3 regions of the Xanthobacter sp. DMC12 genome follow, and region 2 is predicted to be linked to each of the others. Evidence: predicted binding sites of a transcription regulator. Region 2 holds the regulator's gene; each other region holds the start of a gene.
What was found. The regulator PhoB, encoded in region 2, activates phosphate uptake and scavenging genes when phosphate is short. The targets are predictions, from matches to a motif close to TGTCATNNANCTGTCAT.
Positions count from the first base shown of each region.

Region 1 (7,449 bases), on a different contig from region 2:
CACCATGCCGAGGCCGGTGACGACAACACGTCTCATGGGAAAAACTCCGGGAGGCGGGCAATCAGCGCGCCTGGCGCGCGGCCCGGTGCAACAACGGCCGCGGGCGCCGAGCGCCACGCGACCGCCAGATGGACACGCGAATGGATCAAGCCGCGTTCTTTTCCAGGAACTTGATCGCGTCGCCCACAGTCAGAATGGTCTCGGCGGCATCGTCCGGGATCTCGCAGTTGAAAGCCTCCTCGAAGGCCATCACGAGTTCCACGGTGTCGAGGCTGTCGGCGCCGAGATCGTCGATGAAGGAGGCGCTCTCCGTGACCTTCTCGGGCTCAACCCCCAGATGCTCCGCGACAATCTTCTTCACCCGCTCGGCGATGTCACTCATAGATCGAACCCTCGGTTGTTCGGATAATCCCGTTGCCGTTCGGCGGCTGGACGAGGGCATAATGCCTTTTTTCCGCCGTGCCCAGTCCCCCTCCGTCGCGAAGGAGACGAGATTGCGTCGGTCCGTCCTCGCGCCGCGCGCGGATGGTGGAGCGCCTGAACGCCCGCGTGCCCCCGGCCCAGCAATTGGGCTCGTTAGCACACTCCCTGCGGCAAGGCCAGCAATGCACGCAAAGGTAAGGAGAAAGGGTGCCCTTGCGCCGGCTTGGGACCAGCTTTAATGGGACGAAAAGGGAACATCATGGCATCTGACACGGATCGATCGGACCGCCTCGCCGCCGCCCTGCGCGCCAATCTCCAGCGCCGCAAGACGCAGGCCCGCGCCCGGCGCGCGCCGCAGGCGCCCGATCCGTCGTCTTCTCCCGAGGCTTCCGGTGGAAATCCCGCAACGGGTGGTAGCAGCGCCCCGCCCGAGGGGAAGCCCGCGATTGTGCCGGACGGCGAGGCGGGCTAGAGCTTTCCTCTTATACCCGCTTACGGCCGGCTCGGGGGGCGCCGCCCGCAAGGCAAGGACAGGACGGCATGGACAAGATTCGCATCGTCGGCGGCAACGAGCTGAAGGGCACGATCCCCATCTCGGGCGCGAAGAACGCAGCCCTGCCGCTGATGATCGCCAGCCTCCTGACCGAGGAGAAGCTGATTCTCGAGAACGTGCCGCGGCTCGCGGACGTGGCGCTGCTGCAGCGCATCCTCGGCAATCACGGTGTGGACATCACCACCAACGGCAAGCGCAATGGGGACGACCCCTATGCCGGCCAGACGCTGGAGATCGATGCCCGCGTCATCGTCGATACCGTCGCTCCTTACGAACTGGTGTCGAAGATGCGCGCCTCCTTCTGGGTGGTCGGGCCGCTCCTCGCCCGCATGGGGGTCGCCAAGGTCTCCCTGCCGGGCGGCTGCGCCATCGGCACGCGGCCGGTTGATTTCCACCTCGACGCCCTGCGCGCGCTCGGCGCGGACATCGAGATCGACGCCGGCTACGTGCTGGCCAAGGCGCCGCGCGGGCTCACCGGCGCCCGCATCGTGTTCCCGAAGGTGTCGGTGGGCGCGACCCATACCGCGCTGATGGCCGCCGCCCTCGCCCGGGGCGAGAGCGTGATCGAGAACGCCGCGCGCGAGCCCGAGATCGTCGACGTGGCCGACTGTCTCATCAAGATGGGCGCACGCATCGAGGGGGCCGGCACCTCCACCATCCGCATCGAAGGCGTGCCGCGCCTCAAGGCCGCCCGCCACGCGGTGCTGCCCGACCGCATCGAGACCGGGACCTATGCCATGGCGACGGCCATGACCGGCGGCGACGTGATGCTCGCCGGCGCCCGTCCGGACCTGCTTGAAGACGCGCTGGAGACCCTGCGCCACGCCGGCGCGGAGATCGACGCCACCAACGAGGGCATTCGCGTGCGCCGCAACGGCGCCGGCATCCTGCCGGTGGAGGTCTCCACCGCCCCCTATCCGGGCTTCCCGACGGACCTCCAGGCCCAGCTCATGGCCCTGATGACCAAGGCCAAGGGTCGTTCGCGCATCACCGAGACCATTTTCGAGAACCGCTTCATGCACGTGCAGGAGCTGGCCCGCCTCGGCGCCCGCATCCAGCTCGACGGCGACACCGCCGTGGTGGAGGGCGTCGAGCGGCTGACCGGCGCCCCGGTGATGGCCACCGACCTGCGCGCTTCGGTCTCCCTGGTCATCGCCGGCCTCGCCGCCGAGGGCGAGACCATGGTCCAGCGCGTCTACCATCTCGATCGCGGCTTCGAGAAGCTGGAAGAGAAGCTGTCGCGCTGCGGCGCCGAGATCGAGCGCATCAGCGGCTGAACTGGCGCGGAGCCCTCCGCGCCCCCAATGACGGGCCTTTCAACGCTATCAGGGTGGCGGAAGAGCCGTGAGCATCCCCAACATCATCACCTTGCTGCGCATCTTCCTGGTGCCGGCCGTGGTGTGGGCCATTGCGTCCGGCGAACCGCTGTTCGCCTTCTGGCTGTTCCTCGCGGCCGGGATTTCCGACGCGCTCGACGGCTTCATCGCCAAGCGCTTCCAGATGCAGACGGAGCTGGGCTCCTATCTGGACCCTGTTGCCGACAAGGCGCTCCTCGTCTCCATCTACGTGACGCTGGCGGTGGTGGGCCTCATTCCGCGCTGGGTGGCCATCGCGGTGGTGTCGCGGGACGTGATGATCATCGGCGCGGTGGTGCTGTCGCTGGTGATGGCGAAGCCGGTAACCATCAGCCCGCTGCTGATTTCCAAGGTCAATACGGCGGCCCAGATCAGCTTCGCCGCCCTTGTGCTTGCCAGCGCGGGCTTCGGGGTGACGGTGCCCGGCCTGTACGATCTGGGGCTGGTGCTTGTCGGCCTCTTGACGGGCCTTTCCGCCGCTGCCTATCTCGCCGCATGGACGCGCCATATGGCAAGCTGAGGGGCAACGGTTCAGGATCGGCGCTTCTCGGGGCGGCCGGTTGAAAGGCGCAAGGTGATGGACGGCGACCGCACCCGTATGCCGGAACTCCGCAGCGACCCCACGTCGCCGGCGCGGCGCGGTGCCGCCTTCGCCCGCCTGCCGCGCATGCCCCTGCCGGTCCATGCCGAGGTGGAGGGCCCCTCCGTGCGCATTCAGGCCCGCTTCTGGGTGGGCGCGCTGCTGCTCACCGCCGTCGTCCTGTGGCTGCTCGCCGGCATCCTCCTGCCGTTCGTGGCCGGCATCGTCCTCGCCTATTTCCTCAATCCGGTCGTCGCGCGCCTGGAGCGCATCGGCGTCGCCCGCACCCTCTCCGCGCTGGTCGTGGTGGGGATCATGCTGCTGCTGGTGATGCTGTTCTTCCTGCTGGCGCTGCCCATCCTGTCGTCCCAGCTGTTCGAGTTCATCCAGCGCCTGCCGTCCTATGTGACGCGCCTGCAGGGCCTTCTGACCGAAGAAAACCGGGAATGGCTGAGCGGCATCGTCGGCGACCGGCTGCCGGACATGCAGCGCTCCATCTCCGACCTGATGACGCAGGGGGTGAGCCATGTGCTGAGCCTGCTCTCGTCGGTCTGGTCCGGCGGGCAGGCGCTGATCTCGCTGTTCGCGCTGCTGGTGGTGACACCGGTGGTTGTGTTCTACATCCTGTGCGACTGGAACGAGATGGTGGGTCTGGTGGACCGGCTGGTTCCCGTGCCGCACCGCCCGGTGGTGAGGAGCCTCGCCCACGCCATGGACAATGCCGTGGCCGGCTTCGTGCGCGGGCAGGCCATGGTCTGTCTGCTGCTCGGCGGTTTCTATGCCGTCTCCCTCTCCATGGTGGGGCTGAACTTCGGCCTGCTGATCGGCATCGTCTCGGGGGTCATCACCTTCATCCCTTATGTGGGCTCGCTCACCGGCTTCGTGCTGGCCATGGGCGTGGCCATCGTCCAGTTCTTCCCGGACTGGAGCATGATCGGCACCGTGCTCGCCATCTTCGTCGCCGGCCAGACCATCGAGGGCTATGTGCTCTCGCCAAAACTGGTGGGCGACAGCATCGGCGTGCACCCGGTGTGGCTGATGTTCGCCTTGTTCGCCTTCGGCTATCTCTTCGGCTTCGTGGGCCTGCTGCTGGCGGTTCCGCTCACGGCCGTCGCCGGCGTGCTGGTGCGCTTCGCCATCGCCCGCTACATGCAGTCCTCGCTCTATCAGGGCGCGGCGGACGAAGATCCGCCCGCCGAGACGCGCTGAGCCGATGCCCCGCACCCCGGCCGAGCCGCCGCGACAGCTTCCCCTCGATCTGCCGAACCAGCCCGCTCTCCGGCGCGAGGACTTCCTGGCCGCGCCCGGCAACGCGGCGGCACTCGCCCTGATCGACGCCTTCCCCGACTGGCCGTCGCGCGTCGCCTGCCTCGTCGGGCCGGAGGGCGCGGGCAAGAGCCACCTCGCCGCCATCTTCGCCGAGCGTTCGGGCGCGCTGACGCTGGCCGCCTCCGATCTCGCCCGCGAGGCGGTGCCGGCGGCCCTCGCCCATGATGCGCTGGTATTGGAAGACCTCGACCCGGCGACGTTCAGCGAGCCCGCCTTGTTCCACCTGCTCAATCTCGCCCGCGAGCAGCAGGCCTACCTGCTGATGACGGCGCGCACGCCGCCCTCCGGCTTCACCCTCGCCACAGCCGACCTCGCCTCCCGGCTGCGGGCGATCCCGGTGTTCGAGATCGCCCCGGCGGACGATGCGCTGCTCGCCGCGGTCCTGGTCAAGCTGTTCGCCGACCGGCAGCTCGCCGTGGATGAGGCAACCGTGCAATACCTGCTGTTGCGCATCCCGCGCTCGGTCGCGGGCGCGCAACAGATCGTTGAGGCGCTCGACCAGGCAGCGCTGGCCGCCCGGCGTCCGGTGACGCGTGCTCTTGCTGCCCAGGTGCTGGCGACCGCGCTCGCCGATCTGCCGGACGAGGCGCCCTCGGGCGCATCTCCCCAGTCGGAAGATTGAGGAGCATGCACGGGCGCCGCAATGTCATAGAGTGGTCATCCAAGCCAGCCATGGTCCGGCCGGTTTCCGCCATTGGGGCACGAGGGAGCGACGGGAGCGAATGGGCATGAACGAGGCTGTGGCTCTCTCCGAGACCGAAGTCGTCGCCGAAGTGGAAAGCCCGCTCGCGCAGTCACCGCAGCGGTTCATCAACCGCGAGATTTCCTGGCTCGGCTTCAACCGCCGCGTGCTTGAGGAAGCGGAGAATCGCAATCATCCGTTGCTGGAGCAATTGCGCTTCCTCTCCATCTCCGCCAACAACCTCGATGAATTCTTCATGGTCCGCGTCGCCGGCCTGAAGGAGCAGGTGCGCGAGGGCGTGCAGACCCCGAGCCCCGATGGCCTCACCCCTTCCGAGCAGCTCACCACCATTCTCGCCGCCGCGGCGCAGCTGATCGCCGACCAGCAGGGCCGCTGGCGCGAACTGAGGCGAGACCTCGCCGGCGCCGGCATCGTGCTCGTGGACGGCGCGGACGGGACGCCCGAGGACCTGGAGGTGCTGGAGCGCCACTTCCTCAACTACGTCTTCCCGGTGCTGACGCCTCTCGCCATCGATCCGGCGCACCCCTTCCCGTTCATTCCCAACCTCGGCTTCTCGCTGGCGCTCCAGCTGGTGCGCCAGTCGGACGGGCGGGGCATGAACGCGCTCATCCGCATTCCGGCGAAGGTCGATCGCTTCATCCGCCTGCCGGACCTCGGCACCGGCGCGCTGCGCTTCATGACGCTGGAGCAGATGATCGGCCTGTTCATCGCCCGCCTCTTCCCCGGCTACGCGGTGAAGGGACAGGGCGTGTTCCGGGTCATCCGCGACAGCGACCTCGAGATCGAGGAAGAGGCGGAAGACCTCGTGCGCCTGTTCGAGACCGCCCTCAAGCAGCGCCGCTACGGCGAAGTGATCCGCATGGAGGCCGACGCCGCCATGCCGGAAGAACTGCGCAACTTCGTCGCCCGCGAACTCGGCGTGAACGACGACGAGATTTTCGTGGTGGACGGCGTGCTCGCCCTGAACGAGTTTTCCCAGCTCGTTTCGGTGGACCGGCCGGACCTCAAGTTTCAGGCCTACAACGCCCGATTTCCCGAGCGCATCCGCGACCACGGCGGAGACTGCTTTCTCGCTATTCGTGAGAAGGACATTCTGGTTCACCACCCTTATGAATCCTTTGACGTGGTGGTTCAGTTCCTTCGTCAGGCCGCCCGCGACCCCAACGTCGTCGCCATCAAGCAGACCCTCTACCGCACCTCCTCCGACAGCCCCATCGTGAAGGCCCTGGCCGAGGCGGCCGAGGCTGGCAAGTCGGTGACAGCTCTGGTGGAGCTGAAGGCCCGCTTCGACGAGGAAGCCAACATCCGCTGGGCCCGCGACCTGGAGCGCGCGGGCGTGCAGGTGGTGTTCGGCTTCATCGAGTTGAAGACCCACGGCAAGCTTTCCATGGCGGTGCGCCGGGAAGGCTCGCAGCTCGCCACCTACGTCCACGTGGGCACCGGCAATTACCACCCCATTACCGCACGCATCTACACCGATCTCTCCTTCTTCACCGCCGACCCGGTGATCGCCCAGGACGTCGCGCGCATCTTCAACTTCATCACGGGCTATGCGACGCCGGGCGAGCTGGACGCGATGGCCGTCTCGCCTGCCTCGCTGAAGCCGCGTCTGATGAAGCACATCGCGGACGAGATCGAGTTCGCGCGGGCCGGTCGGCCGGCAGCCATCTGGCTGAAGTGCAATTCGCTGGTGGACCCCGAGATCATCGACGCGCTCTATGCCGCGAGCGCCGCCGGCGTGCAGGTGGATTGCGTCATTCGCGGCATCTGCTGCCTCAGGCCCGGCATTCCCGGCCTTTCCGAGAACATCCGGGTCAAGTCCATCGTCGGGCGCTTCCTGGAGCACTCGCGCATCTACTGCTTCGGCGGCGGCCACGGCCTGCCGAGCCCGAACGCCATCGTCTACATCTCTTCGGCGGACCTCATGCCGCGCAACCTCGACCGTCGGGTCGAGACCCTGTGTCCCATCACCAACCCCACGGTGCATGAACAGGTGCTCGACCAGATCATGGTTGCGAACCTAATCGACAACCAGCAGAGCTGGCGCGTCTTGCCGGATGGCTCCTCGGAACGCATAGTCCCGGCGCCGGGCGAGGAACCGTTCAACGCCCATCAGTACTTCATGACAAATCCGAGCTTGTCCGGACGTGGAAAGTCTCTCAAGGATTCTTCGCCGCGTAGCCTCTTCGTCCGCCGCGGAGGCGGGCGCTGAGTTGACGCATGCGCCAGGCCGGCTGTCCCACGGGGCGCCGGTTGCCGTCATCGACATCGGCTCAAACTCGGTGCGCCTCGTTGTTTACGAGGGGCTCAACCGTGCGCTGACGCCGATCTTCAACGAGAAGGCCCTGTGCGGGCTCGGACGGGAGGTGCTCTCCACCGGCCGGCTTCCGCAGGATGCGGTCGATCGCGCCTTCGCGGCCCTGAAGCGATTCCGTGCGCTCTGCGACGCCATGGAGGTGGGAGAGGTCCACGCCCTCGCCACCGCGGCGGCGCGTGACGCCCAGAA
Region 1 is NZ_JBQUYZ010000003.1:494,559-502,007, forward strand. It holds gene fabF (beta-ketoacyl-ACP synthase II) at 1-36, opposite strand, end outside; gene ACT535_RS15465 (acyl carrier protein) at 146-382, opposite strand; gene ACT535_RS15470 (hypothetical protein) at 683-895, shown strand; gene murA (UDP-N-acetylglucosamine 1-carboxyvinyltransferase) at 964-2,253, shown strand; gene ACT535_RS15480 (CDP-alcohol phosphatidyltransferase family protein) at 2,321-2,851, shown strand; gene ACT535_RS15485 (AI-2E family transporter) at 2,909-4,120, shown strand; gene ACT535_RS15490 (HdaA/DnaA family protein) at 4,125-4,862, shown strand; gene ACT535_RS15495 (RNA degradosome polyphosphate kinase) at 4,969-7,155, shown strand; gene ppx (exopolyphosphatase) at 7,157-7,449, shown strand, end outside.
Region 1: a site for PhoB is predicted at 4,885-4,901, ahead of ACT535_RS15495 (RNA degradosome polyphosphate kinase). Genes of this name have one in related genera too.

Region 2 (7,449 bases):
CATCGTCACCCACAACATGCAGCAGGCCGCGCGCTGCGCCGACATGACCGCCTTCTTCTATCTGGGCGAGCTCATCGAAATGGCGCCCTCGGACGTGATCTTCACCAATCCGAAGGAGATCAAGACGCGCGACTACATCACCGGCCGCTTCGGCTGACCGATTGAAGGATCACTGAGATGCCGGATCATATCGTCGCCTCCTTCGACCAGGAGCTGAAGGAAATCGGCCGCAAGGTCGTCGAGATGGGCGGGCAGGCCGAGCGCCTGGTCGCCGACAGCGTCGCCTCCCTCATCCGCCGCGACAGCGCCCTCGCGCAGAAGGTCGTGCTGCTCGACGCGACGGTGGATCAGGTGCAGCGCGAGATCGAGGACCGGGCCATCCTGGTCATCGCCAAGCGCCAGCCCGTGGCCATCGACCTGCGCGAGATCGTCGCCGCCATCCGCATCGCCAACGACCTCGAGCGCATCGGCGACCTCGCCAAGAACGTCGGCAAGCGCGTCATCGCCATCGAGGGCGAGTACCATCCGGCGAAGCTGGTGCGCGGGGTGGAGCACATCTCCGACCTCGTGCTCGAGCAGCTCAAGGAGGTGCTCGACGCCTACGCCGCCCGCAACGAGGCGAAGGCGCTGGAAGTGTGGGGCCGGGACGGCGCCATCGACACCATGTACACGTCCCTGTTCCGCGAGCTCCTCACCTACATGATGGAAGACCCGCGCAACATCTCGGTGTGCACGCATCTCCTGTTCTGCGCCAAGAACATCGAGCGTATCGGCGACCACGCGACCAACATCGCGGAAATCGTCTACTACATGGTGACGGGCCAGAACCTGCCGGAGAGCCGCCCGAAGGCGGACGCCTCCAGCGACACCACCCTGCCCTTCCCGGGCCGCACCACCGTTCAGAGCTGATCGCCAAAGGCGACCCGCACACGCTGAAGACGGGGCGCAGAGCCCCGATAGTGACGGATAGAGCAAAGTGCCGGCGCGTATTCTGATCGTCGAGGATGAAGAGCCGTTGACCCTCCTGCTCCGGTACAATCTGGAGTCGGAGGGCTACGGCGTCGAGAGCGTGGGACGCGGCGACGAGGCCGAGACCCGGCTGCGCGAAAGCGTGCCGGATCTCATCATCCTCGACTGGATGCTGCCCGGCCTTTCGGGCATCGAGCTGTGCCGGCGCCTGCGCACCCGGCCGGAGACCGAGCGCCTGCCCGTCATCATGCTCACCGCCCGCGGCGAGGAGACCGAGCGGGTGCGCGGCCTCGCCACCGGCGCGGACGACTATGTGGTGAAGCCGTTCTCGGTGCCCGAGCTGCTCGCACGCGTGCGGGCGCTGCTGCGCCGGGCCAAGCCCGAGCACGTGGCAACCCTCCTGCGCGCCGGGGACATCGAGCTCGACCGCGAGACCCACCGGGTGCATCGCGGCGGGCGCGAGATCCACCTCGGCCCCACCGAGTTCCGCCTGCTCGAATTCCTGATGCAGAGCCCCGGCCGCGTCTTCTCCCGCGAGCAATTGCTGGACGGCGTGTGGGGCCAGGACGTCTATATCGACGAGCGCACGGTGGATGTTCACGTGGGCCGCCTGCGCAAGGCCATCAACCGCGGCCGCCAGTCCGACCCCATCCGCACCGTGCGCGGTGCCGGCTATTCCTTCAACGAGATGTTCGCCCGCGCCCATTGAGCGGGGGATCAGGGCTGGGGCGGAGCGAAGCGCTCACCCCGTGCGCACGCCCAGCAGCCCCAGCGCCTGCTTCGCCGCGCGCTCGCCGGAGAGCCAGGCGCCGCCCACCGTACCCCAGAGGGTCTCGTGGGTGTGCTCGCCGGCGAAGACGAGGCGGCCGCCCACCGTCTCGGTGAAGGCGCGGCGCATGTTGCCGAAGCCCGGCAGGGCGCAGGAGAAGGCGCCGAGCGCCCACGGCTCCTTGCTCCAGCGGGTGGCGAACACCTTGGTCACGCGCGCCGCCGCATCCGCCCCGAACTCGCGCGTCAGCGCCGCCTTCACGAAGGCGGCGGCGGCCTCGGGCGGGCTGTCGGCGAGGCCGGCGGCCACGTCGCCGCCCACCTCCAGGCTGTAGAGATCGGTGCCGCCGATGCGGGCGCGCAGGGCATAGGCGCGCGGCCCGTCGGCGCGGAAATAGATCAGTTCGTCGGCGCCGAGATTGCCGGGATTGCGCGGCATGCGGAAACCGATGTGGTCGAAGGCGCCGAGCGTGATCTTCTCGATCGCCGTGCGATAGCGTGGCGGCAGGTTCGGCCCGATGCGCAGCTTGCCGGCGGCGATGACGCTGGGCGGCACCGCGACGATCACGGTGCGCCCGGTCACGCTGCCCTTGCTGGTCTGCACCGAGACGAGGCGCGGGCTGAGGTCGATGGATCGCGCCACCACCTCGAGCCGCACCGTGAGCGGCCGGGCGAGCTGCGCCACCAGCGTGCCCACCCCCTGCCGGCAGATGTCCTCGCTCTCGCGCTCGTCGGCGCGGGACACGTCCACGGTGGAGACCTGATCCAGCTCCTTGGCGCAGTTGAACGGGCCGAGGACGAAGCGGGCGCTCGGCCCCCACGGCCCGAGGTCCGGCAGGGCGCGGGAGGCGGCCATGTCGCGGTTGGCGTCGCCGGCGGCGACGATGGCCCGCTCGCCCCGGCGCACGGTGGCGACGAAATCCTCGTAATCGGTATCGCCCGCCTCGCGCCCGTTCACATAGAGCCGGCCGCCCTCCGGCGCGCGATAGATGTCGAGCCCTTCGGCCCGGCCAAAGGCGGCCATGGGGCGTGCCGCCGGCATGTTGAGGCGCGGCGCGCCGAGGTCGAACGGCACGCCGAACTGGCTGGTGTCGGTCACCGTGCGGCCGCCCACCTGCTTGCCGGCCTCCAGCAGCACATAGCTGCGCCCGGCCTCGGCGATGCGCCGCGCGGCGGCGATGCCGGCGGCTCCGGCGCCGATGATGATGACATCCGCCTCGATCTGCTGGCCGAGCGCGCGCGAGGTCGCGAGGCTCAGGCCGGCGAGCGGCGCAGCCGCCAGCGCGGCACCACGGGCCAGCAGCGCGCGGCGGGAAAGGGAAAGGCGATCGGGTCCGGTCACGGGCGGAACGCTACCATGGGGCGCAGAGCGGGGCGAGAGGGCGGGCCGCCCTCAGCGGTAAACGCGCGACAACACGGACTTTCTGGTGTTTTCCGCTCCAACCTTCGCAAAATTGTAAGCCGGCATGTGGATAAAGGGGCGCGCGGACGGGCCGCCCCGCTCGCGCTCAGGAAGGGCGGGGAGACCCATGAAAGACCCGGTTCAGAAGACCATCGGCTACAGGCTCACCCACACGGCGCGGCTGCAGAAGGCGCTGTCGGCCCGTCTCCTCGCCGGTCTCGGGCTGTTTCCGGGGCAGGAATCGGTGCTCAAGCTGCTGTGCGAGGCGGACGGCCGCACCATGGGCGATCTCGCCTCGGCGCTGCGGGTGCGTCCGCCCACCGCCTCCAAGACCATCGCCCGCCTCACCACCCAGGGCCTCGTGGAGCGCCGCGCCACCGACGGCGACGGCCGCCTCGTGCGCGTCTTTCTCACCGATGCCGGGCGCGAGCGCGGCGCCTCCATCGACACGGTGTGGGACCAGCTGGAGACCGAGATGGTGCTGGGCCTCGACAGCAAGGAGAAGAAGCGCCTGCGCAAGCTCCTGCGCAAGGTGGAGAAGAACCTCGCCCTGCGCCTCGGCGCCGATGGCGGCCTCGACGATGAGGCCGAGCCCGGCGACGAGGACGAGGACGCCTGAGGGGCGTCCGCCCCCTCGCGCCACCGGCCTTGCGCCCGGCGCATGGAGCGCTGCGCCACCATGCGCCTGACCGCCCTTTTCTCCCGGCCCGTCCCGCGCTATGCGTTGGCTGATCGGTTTTTCAATCGATTAAAGCCACACACCGGCAAAAGCCGCCGCGCCAACGGAAAAAACCTCAGAACGCCGGCCGGATCCGGCGCCGCACCGGGGGAAACATGTCCAACGCCATCGATCTCAAGGACCGCTTCGCCATCGTCACCGGCGGCGCGCAGGGCATCGGCCGCGCCGTGGTGGAGCGCTTTCTCGCCTCCGGCGCCCGCGTCGCCATCTTCGATCGCGACACCGACCTCGTGGTGAAAACCGCCGACGAACTGGGCCGCGCCCGCGTGATGCCCGTCACCGTCGACGTCAGCCGCCTCGCCGACGTGGAGCGCGCGGTGGCCGAGGTGCATGCCGAATTCGGCCGCATCGACATCCTCGTGAACAATGCCGGCGTCGCGGGCGCGAACCACAAGGTGTGGGACTATCCCGAAGCGGAATGGAAGAAGGTGATGGCCATCAATCTCGACGGCCCCTTCTTCTGCTGCCGCGCCGTGGCGCCGCACATGATCGCGCAGAAATACGGGCGCATCGTCAATGTCGCCTCCATCGCCGGCAAGGAGGGCAACCCTAACGCCTCCGCCTATTCGGCCTCGAAGGCGGGCGTGATCGCCCTCACCAAGTCGCTGGGCAAGGAGCTGGCCGAATTCGACATCGCGGTGAACTGCGTGACGCCCGCCGCCGCGCGCACCGCCATCTTCGACCAGATGAGCCAGCAGCACATCGACTACATGCTCTCCAAGATCCCGCGCGGGCGCTTCGTGCAGGTGGACGAGGTGGCGGCGACCATCGCCTTCGCCGCCTCGGCCGATTGCTCCTTCACCACGGGCGCGGTGTTCGACCTGTCCGGCGGCCGCGCCACCTATTGAGGACCGCCATGCGCGCGCCGGGAGACAGTCACGTCACGCCCGCCCCGGCGCCGCTGGTCGGCATCGCGCTCATGTGCCTCGCGGTGATGAGCTTCGCGCTGACCGACACCACGGCCAAATGGCTTAGCGCCCACATCAATGTGCTGATCGTGGTGTGGGCGCGCTATGTCATCCACTTCGCCTTGTCGCTGGTGGTGTTCAACCCGTGGACCGTGCCGGGGCTGATGCGCACCAAGCGGCCGGGGCTGCAGATCGTCCGCTCGGCCCTGCTGTTCGCCACGACGGCGCTGAATTTCACGGCCCTCCAGTTCCTGCAGCTGGACCAGACCGTCTCCATCATGTTCTCCATCCCCTTCTTCGTGGCGCTGTTCGCCGGGCCGCTGCTGGGGGAGCGGGTGGGGCTGGAGCGCTGGCTCGCCATCATCGTGGGCTTCGCCGGCATCCTGCTGGTGGTGCGACCAGGGGCGGGCGGCATCCATCCGGCCGCTATCCTCTCGCTGGTGGCGGCGGCGACCTACGCCCTCTATTCCATCACCACCCGCATGCTGGCGCGCACGGACGCCAGCAAGACGACGCTGTTCTACACTGCGCTCGTCGGCTCGGTGGTGGCCAGCATCCCGCTGCCCTTCGTGTGGGAGACGCCCCGCGACCCGGTGGTGATCGGCGCCATGGTCGGCCTCGGTGCGGTGGCCGGCGCGGGCCATTTCGTGCTGATCCTCGCCCATGCGCGGGCCCCGGCGGCGACACTCGCGCCCTATATCTACACGCAGATCCTGAGCATGATCGCACTCGGCTGGCTGGTGTTCGGCCAGGTTCCGAGCCTGTGGACGCTGGCCGGTGCCGCCATTGTCATCGCCTCGGGCGCCTATCTTCTGGTGCGCGACGCGCAGATGCGGCCCCACTGAGCGAATAAAGCGAAAGCCTTCTCTGTTTCGTCAAATTGCACCTTATGCTGGGCCTCACTCTTCCCAGCTCGCAGGATCATCATGAGCGCCGCCCGTCTTCTCGTCGTCGAAGGAAACACCGCGGAGGCCCGCGCGCGGCAGGTGGCTTTCGGCGGTCAGGCGGCGAGCGAGGGCTATGCGCAGTTGCTGCGCGAGCTGTTCCCCGGTGCGGTGACGGTGGACATCTGCTACCCCGCCGATGCCGGCGCGAACCTGCCCGACGCGGGGGGCCTCGAAGGCTATGATGGCATCGCCATCACCGGCTCCTCGCTGAACATCTATCACGGCGGCCCCGAGATCACGCAGCAGATCGAGCTGATGCGGACCGCCTTCACCACGGACGTGCCCGTCTTCGGCAGTTGCTGGGGCCTGCAACTGCTCACCGTGGCGGCGGGCGGTGCGGTGCGGCGTAATCCGCGCGGGCGGGAGGTGGGCTTCGGCCGGCGCATCCGCATGACGGCGGACGGCGCCGCGCACCCCATGTTTGACGGAAAGCCCGCCGTGTTCGAGGCCATGACCGTGCATCTCGACGAGGTGGAAACGCTGCCCGAGGGGGCGCGTCTGCTCGCCAGCAACGACCATTCCGTGGTGCAGGCGGCGGAGATTCCGGTGGGGCGCACCATGTGCTGGGGGGTGCAGTATCACCCCGAATATCCCTTCCGCGAGATGGCCGCCATCTTCCGCCGGCTCCAGCCCTCGCTGGTGGCGGAGGGCTTCTTCCCGGACGAGGAGGAAGAGGCCGCCTTCATCGCCGACCTGGAGCATTTCGAGCGCGAGCCCGGCAATGCGGCGCTGGCCTGGCGTCACGGCATCGATGGCGCGGTAATCCGCAAGGATGTGCGCACCCTCGAGATCGCAAACTGGATCACCCACCAGGTGCTCCCCGGCCGCGCCCGCCGCAATCGGGGCTGAGCCCCTCCATCGCGACCTTGGCAATTGTGCCTGACCCGCGTTGCGGCGAGACTTGCCGCAACGGCGGAGCCGATGCGGATGCTGAGCCGCCGGTTTGGGAGGGGCACCATGAAAACCATTTTCGCTGCAGGGCTGCTGCTGGCGGCCGGAACGCTCGCGGCGCAGGCCGCCGACGCGCCGCGCGTCGTCGGAAACTGGGCCAGCAACGGCGATTTCGCCGCCGCCCGCATGGGCAAGGGACCGTTCTTCGACCCGTCCAAGCTCACGCTCTACAAGGACGAGAAGGTCATTTCCTACCGGATCGAGATGCAGGACGGGCGCGCGTTTGCCGGCGTCGTCATCGGCACCGGCGGCAAGGAGGCGCCCTTCGCCGGCGTGTTCCAGATGGACGGGAAGAGCTTCATCTTCTCCGATTCCTTCGGCTCCGGCTTTGGGACCGTCGATGGAACGAGCATCGAGCTGTGCTGGGCCGACAGCCTGCCGGACTATGTGTCCGCCGCCTGTGGCACCTTCACGCTTTCCGCGAAATAGCTTCCGCCGCGGGCCGACGGACGCCCAGCCGCGCCGACAGCGCCTGCGCATCCTCCGGCGCATGCCTTTTGTCCGTATTGTCGAAGAAGACGAAGACGTCCCGGGGCTGTGCCGGCGCGGGCGTCTTCGAGATCATCCGGGCCTTGGGCGCCGGGCGTCCTCGGGTCCAGGCGCGGACCCGCCTGGCCCAGAGGTCGAGCGCATCCGGCTCGTAGCGGCTGCGATAGAGTTCGGAAGAGCCGTGCAGCCGGCAGTAGACGAAGTCCGCCGTCAGATCCATTCGGCAGGGCCACTCCACCGAATCGGCAATCACCAGGGCGACCTCGTGGGTGCGCA
Region 2 is NZ_JBQUYZ010000008.1:201,579-209,027, forward strand. It holds gene pstB (phosphate ABC transporter ATP-binding protein PstB) at 1-157, shown strand, start outside; gene phoU (phosphate signaling complex protein PhoU) at 178-909, shown strand; gene phoB (phosphate regulon transcriptional regulator PhoB) at 977-1,678, shown strand; gene ACT535_RS23805 (FAD-dependent oxidoreductase) at 1,712-3,079, opposite strand; gene ACT535_RS23810 (MarR family winged helix-turn-helix transcriptional regulator) at 3,267-3,758, shown strand; gene ACT535_RS23815 (SDR family NAD(P)-dependent oxidoreductase) at 3,974-4,726, shown strand; gene ACT535_RS23820 (DMT family transporter) at 4,735-5,631, shown strand; gene ACT535_RS23825 (type 1 glutamine amidotransferase) at 5,713-6,582, shown strand; gene ACT535_RS23830 (hypothetical protein) at 6,691-7,113, shown strand; gene ACT535_RS23835 (DUF72 domain-containing protein) at 7,094-7,449, opposite strand, start outside.

Region 3 (7,449 bases), 110 kb from region 2:
ATCGTCCGCGAACAGCGCTTCCATCTCCTCGGGCGGGAGCGCGGCGGCGAGGGTGATGCGGGCGCCTTCCGCGCGACCGGAGGCTTCCGCCACCGCAAGGAACGGGGCGCGTGCGAGCGGGGAGGTGCCCTCCAGCACCGCGCCCCGGCCGTTGGCCATCAGGAAGCGGATCTGCGTCTCGCCGGCCCGTCCCTCCCGCGCCTTGGCCACACGGTCGGGAAAGGCGAGCGCCAGCAACGCCGCGGGAGAGGGGGGCGCTCCTCCCCCATGCTCTCCCGCCGCCGCCTCCCGCCCCGCCATCTCCGCCCAACGGGCTGCGAGGCGACGGGAGTCCTCCGCGCGGCGGGAGCGGTCGCGGCGGAAGCCGTCGAGCCGCGCCAGCAGGTCCACGCTGTCGCCGCCGAGGCCGCGCTCCACCAAAAGCGCGGCGATCTCCGCACCGAGACGGCCAACACCGCGCGCCGCGCCGATGGCGACCATATGGGCGAGGCGCGGGGGCAAGGGCAGGCGCGCCATGAGGCGGCCCAGCGGCGTCACCGCCTCTTCGGCATCGAGCGCGCCGAGGAGGCGCAGCAGCGCCTTCGCCTCGGTCACGGCGGGCGCGGGGGGCGGATCGAGGAAGGGGAGGGCGGCAGGATCGCGCACGCCCACGCGGGCAAGATCAATCACGAGGCCGGTCAGGTCAGCGGCAAGGATTTCGGGCGTGGCAAAGGCGGGGAGGCTCGCCGTCTCGCCCTCGCTCCAGAGGCGATAGCAGACCCCGGGTTCCGTGCGGCCGGCGCGGCCACGGCGCTGGTCGGCGGCGGCGCGGGAGACGCGGATGGTCTCGAGTCGCGTGAGTCCTACGTCGGGCTCGAAGCGCGGCACGCGGGCAAGGCCGCTATCCACTACCACCCGCACGCCCTCGATGGTGAGCGAGGTCTCGGCGATGGAGGTGGCCAGCACCACCTTGCGCCGTCCGGCCGGTGCCGGCAGCACGGCGCGGTCCTGCTCCGCGGCATCGAGAGCACCGAACAGGGCCACGATATCGACCTTGGGGTCGCGCACCTGCTCCAGAAGCAGTGCCTCGGTGCGGCGGATTTCGGCGGCACCGGGCAGGAAGGCGAGGATGGAGCCGTCTTCCCGGTCCAGCGCGCGTCGGACGGCGTCGGCCATTTGGCGGTCAATGGGCGCGCGGGGATCGCGGCCGAGATAGGCCGTCTCCACCGGAAAGGCGCGGCCCTCGCTCTCGATCACCGGAGCGGGCGCGCTCGCCCCCATCAGCGAGGCGACACGGGCGCCGTCCAGCGTCGCCGACATGGCGAGGAGCCTGAGGTCGTCTCTCAGCCCGCGCTGGGAATCAAGCGCGAGGGCGAGGCCGAGATCGGCATCCAGGCTGCGCTCGTGGAATTCGTCGAACAGCACGGCGGCGACCCCGGAAAGTTCCGGGTCGTCGAGCACCATGCGGGTGAAGATGCCTTCCGTGACCACCTCGATGCGGGTGCGGCGCGACACCTCGGAGGCGAGCCGCGTGCGGAAGCCCACCGTTCCACCCACCGCCTCGCCGAGGGTCTGCGCCATCCGCCGGGCGGCGGCGCGGGCGGCCAGGCGGCGCGGCTCCAGCACGAGGATCTTTCCGCCCGCGGCCCAAGGCTCGTCCAGCAAAGCAAGGGGCACACGCGTGGTCTTGCCGGCGCCGGGTGGGGCCACCAGCACGGCGCAGGGATTGGACGCGAGCGTCGAGCGGATGTCGCCGAGCACGGCGTCGATGGGAAGCGTGGTATCGAACATGGCGCGCGCCGCCCTTATGCGGCCGCGCCGTGCGAAGGCCAAGGGGGAGGGCCACCTTGCCAGCGGCGCGCATCGGTGCCTTAAGGAACGCCCCGTCCATCACCGGGATCAGAGCACCATGGTTTCCGCCCCATCCAGCCTTACCAGCAAGGTCCGGCCGCTCGCCTTCGAGGCCGGCATCGTCGCCCTCGCCTTCCTCGATGCGAAGGCCGCCTTCGTGGGCACGGACGGCGCGGTGTTTCTGATCGGGCTGGAGGAGGGGGCAACGCCGGTCCCGGTTCCGGTCCACGACGGCGGCGTGCTCGCCGCGGTTTCCGACGGCAGGCGGCTCGTCACCGGCGGCGACGACGGGCGTGTGATGGAGACGCGCGCCGACGGCACCACCCGCGAACTGGCGCAGCAGAAGGGCCGCTGGATCGACCGGGTGGCGCTGGGGCCGGACGGGGCCATCGCCTATTCGGCCGGCAAGATCGCCCATGTGCTGCAGCAGAAGGGCGAGGCGAGGTCGCTGGAGGTGCCCTCCACGGTGGGCGGGCTTGCCTTCGCCCCCAAGGGCCTGCGCCTCGCGGTGGCGCATTACGGCGGCGTGACGCTGTGGTTTCCCAATGCGGCGGGCGCCAAGCCGGAGGTCTACGGCTGGAAGGGCTCGCACCTCGGGGTGGTGTTCTCGCCCGATGGCCGCTTCCTCGTCAGCACCATGCAGGAGCCGGCGTTGCACGGTTGGCGCGTGGTGGACGGAGCGCACATGCGCATGTCCGGCTATCCCTCGCGGGTGAAGTCCTTCGCCTTCACCGCCGACGGCAAGTGGCTGGCCACCTCCGGCTCCGGCGAGGCCATCCTGTGGCCGTTCCAGGCCAAGGACGGCCCGATGGGGAAGGAGCCCATGATGCTCGCGCCCTCGCCCACCACGCGGGTGACGGTGGTGGCGCCGCACCCCAAGGACCCGGTCATCGCCATCGGCTATGAGGACGGCATGGTGATGATGGTGCGCATCTCGGACGGCGCGGAGATCCTGCTGCGCGCGCCCGACAGCGACCCCGTGACCGCCATGGCTTGGCACGGCTCCGGCGGGGCGCTTGCGTTCGGCACGGACAAGGGCAAGGGCGGGCTGCTCGCCTTCTGAACCGCATCGGTGCTTCCGGCGCCAAATCGTGCGGGAATCGGAGCGAAGTCCTTAGCCGGTTAGGCGGATTGCGCGGCCGGGCGGCTTTTCAGGGCGGGCGCGCCGCTTTACGTTGACGGCCGTCCATTCGCAGGTGCGAAACGCGACAGCCGCACGAGAGACCCGCCGATGAAGATCGCCGACGTTCGACGCACTGCCTACTCGATGCCGCTCACCAACCCGTCGTTTCCGCCGGGCCCGTATCGCTTCATTGACCGCGAATATCTCATCATCACCTACCGGACCGATCCGGAGGCCCTGGCCAAGGTGGTGCCCGAGCCGCTCGAGATCACCGAGCCGGTGGTGAAGTACGAATTCATCCGCATGCCCGATTCCACCGGCTTCGGTGACTACACCGAAACCGGACAGGTCATCCCGGTCCGTTTCAACGGCCAGGAGGGCGGCTACGTCCACTCCATGTATCTGGACGATGAATCGCCCATCGCCGGCGGCCGCGAGCTGTGGGGCTTCCCCAAGAAGTACGCGCGTCCCAAGCTCGAGGTGGAGACCGACACGCTGGTCGGCACGCTCCACTACGGCAGCGTGCTCTGCGCCTCCGGCTCCATGGGCTACAAGTGGAAGGCCGGCGACAAGGAGAAGGTGCTCGCCTCCCTCCTGACCCCTAGCTTCCTGCTCAAGATCATCCCGGACGTGGACGCGACCCCCCGCATCTGCGAGCTGGTCCGCTACTATCTCGAGGACGTCACGCTCAAGGAATGCTGGGTCGGGCCTGGCGCGCTCGGCCTGTTCCCGCACGCGCTGTGCAACGTCGCGGCCCTGCCGGTGCTGGAGGTCCTCTCCGCCGTTCACATCAAGGCCGACCTGACGCTCGGCCTCGGCCAGGTGGTCTACGATTATATGAAGGAAGGCGCCTGACCTGATGATTCCGGCGGCGCCCCGGGCACCGTCGGGCCGGGGGAACAATTTCAAGGGGATGAAGGCCGATGACCGAGGCTGCCAACCAGCGCTCCAGCGAGCTGTGTGACATCATCGACGAATACAAGCGTGTTGCGCTGGTGTTCCAGGGCGGCGGAGCGCTCGGTGCCTACCAGGCCGGCGTCTACGAGGCGCTGTCGGAGGTGGGGTGCGATCCCAACTGGATCTCCGGCGTGTCCATCGGCGCCATCAACTCGGCCATCATCGCCGGCAATGCGCCGCAGGACCGGGTGACCAAGCTCAGGGACTTCTGGGAGACCATCACCTCCCAGCGGATCCTGCCGTTCAACCTCGAAGGCGACATCTACCGCCAGTGGCGCAACCAACTGAGCGCTGCCCGCACGATCCTTCAGGGCCAGCCCGGCTTCTTCACGCCGCGCTTCCCCAATCCCTGGATGCTGCCGTCGGGGGCGCCGGGCGCGACCTCCTTCTATGACACCTCGCCCCTGCGCGACACGCTGCTGCGGCTCGTCGATTTCGACCGCATCAATTCCCGCGAGAAGCGCTTCTCCGTGGGCGCGGTGAATGTGCGCACCGGCAATTTCATCTATTTCGACAATCAGGAGCACAAGATCGCTCCCGAGCACATCATGGCCTCCGGCGCGCTGCCGCCCGGCTTCCCGGCCGTGAAAATCGACGGCGAGTTCTACTGGGACGGCGGCGTCGTCTCCAACACCCCGCTGCAATTCCTGCTCGACCAGCCGGACCATCCGAGCGCGCTGGTGTTCCAGGTCGATCTCTTCAGCGCCCGCGGGCAGCTGCCGCGCGACATGTTCGACGTGTCCGAGCGGCAGAAGGACGTCGCCTATTCGAGCCGCACCCGCTACACCACCGACGTGTTCCGCCGCGTGCAGGACCTGCGCTCCAAGCTCTACGACGCACTCCAGCGCATTCCCGAGCAATTGCGCACCGAGGAGGACATCGCCCTCATCGACGATTATTCCAGCTCCGGCCCGGTCAACATCTGCCACCTGATCTATCAGGAAAAGACTTACGAGCGGGAATCCAAGGACTACGAGTTCTCGCAGACCTCCATGCGCGAGCATTGGCAGACCGGCTACGAGGACACGGTGAAGACCCTGCGCCGCAAGGAATGGCTGAGGAAGCCGGACGATTCCATCGGCATCGTCATCCACGACATCCACCGCCTCTCCGAGTGAGGGGCGGCCGGATCAGATGAGGCCGCGCACCAGCATGTAGGTGCCGAGCAGGCCGAGCCCGGAAAAGAAGATGCGCCGGAACATCTGCGGCGAGGCCGCCCGGCGCACCATGGCGCCGAGCTGCATGCCGATGAAGGCGGGCAGCAACGCGGCCGCCGAGGCGAGCGCGGTGGCGGGATCGGCCAATGCCCCGCCGCCGTCTCCCGGATGGAACAGCACCACCGCGAGGGCCGTGGTGGAGACGATGAAGGTGAGGCCGAGGGCCTGCACCAGATCGTCCCGCGCCAGTCCCAGGGACTGCAGATAGGGCGCAGAGGGCATCACCGAGACGCCGGTGGTGCCGGTGACGAGACCGGTGAGGAGGCCCATCACCGGGGACAGCCAGGGTTCGTGGCGCACTGGCACCTTCAGCTGCACCGAGGACAGGCCCAGCGCCGCGTAGGCCAGCAGCGTCGCCCCCAGCACCGGCTGCGCCGCGGGCGAGGCGAGGCCGCCCAGCAGAAGGCCCCCGACGAGCGTGCCGGCCGCCACCATCACCATCATCCAGAAGAAGCGCCGGGCGATGCCGAGCACGTTTGGCCCGGTGAAGTATTGCCAGAAATTGGTGACGGTGGAGGGGAGGATCAGCAGCGCGGCCGCCTCGGGCGGGGCAAGGAACACGCTGAGCAGCCCGATGCCGACCGTGGGCAACCCCATGCCGATGACGCCCTTCACCATGCCCGCCAGCACGAGCACGGCGAAGCCGGCGGCGATCAGCCCCGGATTGATGGAGGAGACGGCGGCGGCCGCCGTTTCGATCACCCGAACGGGTCCGGCCGGATCAGAATTCGGCGTCCAGCTCTTCCAGTTCTTCCGGCTCGGAGAACGCGCCGTCGATCCACTCCCGAACCAGCGGCAGCTCCATGATGCGGGCGCGATAGGCCTCGGATTCCGGATCGAGCTTCACGTCGTAGGTGGTGAAGCGGGAGCAGACCGGCGCATACATGGCATCCGCCAGCGTCGGCGCCGCGCCCATCAGGAACGGCCCGCCGTGGGCAGTGAGGCAGCCGCGCCAGATGGCGGTGATGCGCTCGATGTCCGCCTGCGCGCCGGCCCACACCTTGAAGCCGGGATAGTGCGCCTTGATGTTCATCGGCAGCGCCGAGCGCATGTTGGCGAAGCCCGAGTGCATCTCTCCCGAGATGGAGAGGCAATGGGCGCGCACCGCGCGGTCGGCGGGCAGCAGACCGGCCTCGGGGAAGACTTCGTTGAGGAAGGAGGCGATGGCCAGCGTGTCCCACACCGTCACGTCCTCGTGCACCAGGCGCGGGACGAGGAAGGAGGGCGACAGCAGCAGCAGCTCCGCCTTGGCGTCGGGATCGTCGGTGGGCACCCGCTCCTCCTCGAAGGAGAGGCCGGCCATCTTGCACAGCAGCCAGCCGCGCATGGACCAGGAGGAGTAATTCTTGCTGGAGATGGTGAGCGTCGCCATGCCTGTCCCGTGCCTCGGATTTGCGATCCCTGACCTGACCGTTCCCCTCGACCCTTCCGCCTTTGTTTGTTTTTGGCGCAGCCGGCGGCTTCGATTTTGATCGGGCATCCGGCGCGGTCGCTCGGCCGTCGGCCCTACTGCTAAGGATGCGTGTTGCAATGCACCACGCATAGCTCCAATATCAACTTAACAGGTACATCTGTTCAGGCTTGCTGCAAAGCGGAAAGCTGGGCCTGCGACAACTACTTAATGCTTCCGCCGGCCGTCGGGGGCCGGGCGTGGGGGACGCGGAGCAGAAGGACCTTTCGGCATCATGCTGCAGACTTCTTCCAGGTTCACTCCTCTGGCACCGCGGTGCCGGACGGTCCGGCGCACGCTGCCATGATGTACTCCGCCTATCAGGCCCAGGCCGACCTCATGAGCCCGATGAGGTTCTTCGCCAGCCTCGCGCGGCAGACCCTCAACGGCCCCCTCGTCAACGGCTACGGCCATCTCGGCTTCCGGCAGATCGCGGCCGCCTGCGAGCTGATCGAGCGGGCCGGCCTCACCCATGGCCGACCGTCCTTCGGCATCAAAACGGTTGAAGTCGGCAATCGCGAAGTGCAGGTGACGGAGGAAAACACCGCCGTCCTGCCCTTCGGCACCCTGCTGCGGTTCAAGAAGGACGTGGACATCGCCCAGCCGCGCGTCCTCGTGGTGGCGCCGCTCTCCGGTCATTTCGCGACGCTGCTTGTCAATACCGTGAAGACGATGCTGCCGGACCATGACGTCTACATCACGGACTGGCACAATGCCCGCGAGGTGCCGCTTTCGGCCGGTCCGTTCGGCTTTGACGATTATGTCGAGCACGTCATCCGCTTCCTGGAGATCATGGGGCCGGGCGCCCATCTCGTGGCGGTGTGCCAGCCGTGCGTGCAGTCTCTCGTCGCCGCGGCGGTGATGGCGCAGGA
Region 3 is NZ_JBQUYZ010000008.1:91,051-98,499, reverse strand. It holds gene hrpB (ATP-dependent helicase HrpB) at 1-1,770, opposite strand, end outside; gene ACT535_RS23270 (WD40 repeat domain-containing protein) at 1,889-2,893, shown strand; gene ACT535_RS23265 (acetoacetate decarboxylase) at 3,062-3,808, shown strand; gene ACT535_RS23260 (patatin-like phospholipase family protein) at 3,877-5,028, shown strand; gene ACT535_RS23255 (sulfite exporter TauE/SafE family protein) at 5,041-5,829, opposite strand; gene ACT535_RS23250 (glutathione S-transferase family protein) at 5,849-6,499, opposite strand; gene ACT535_RS23245 (polyhydroxyalkanoate depolymerase) at 6,881-7,449, shown strand, end outside.
Region 3: a site for PhoB is predicted at 3,036-3,052, ahead of ACT535_RS23265 (acetoacetate decarboxylase). Genes of this name have one in related genera too.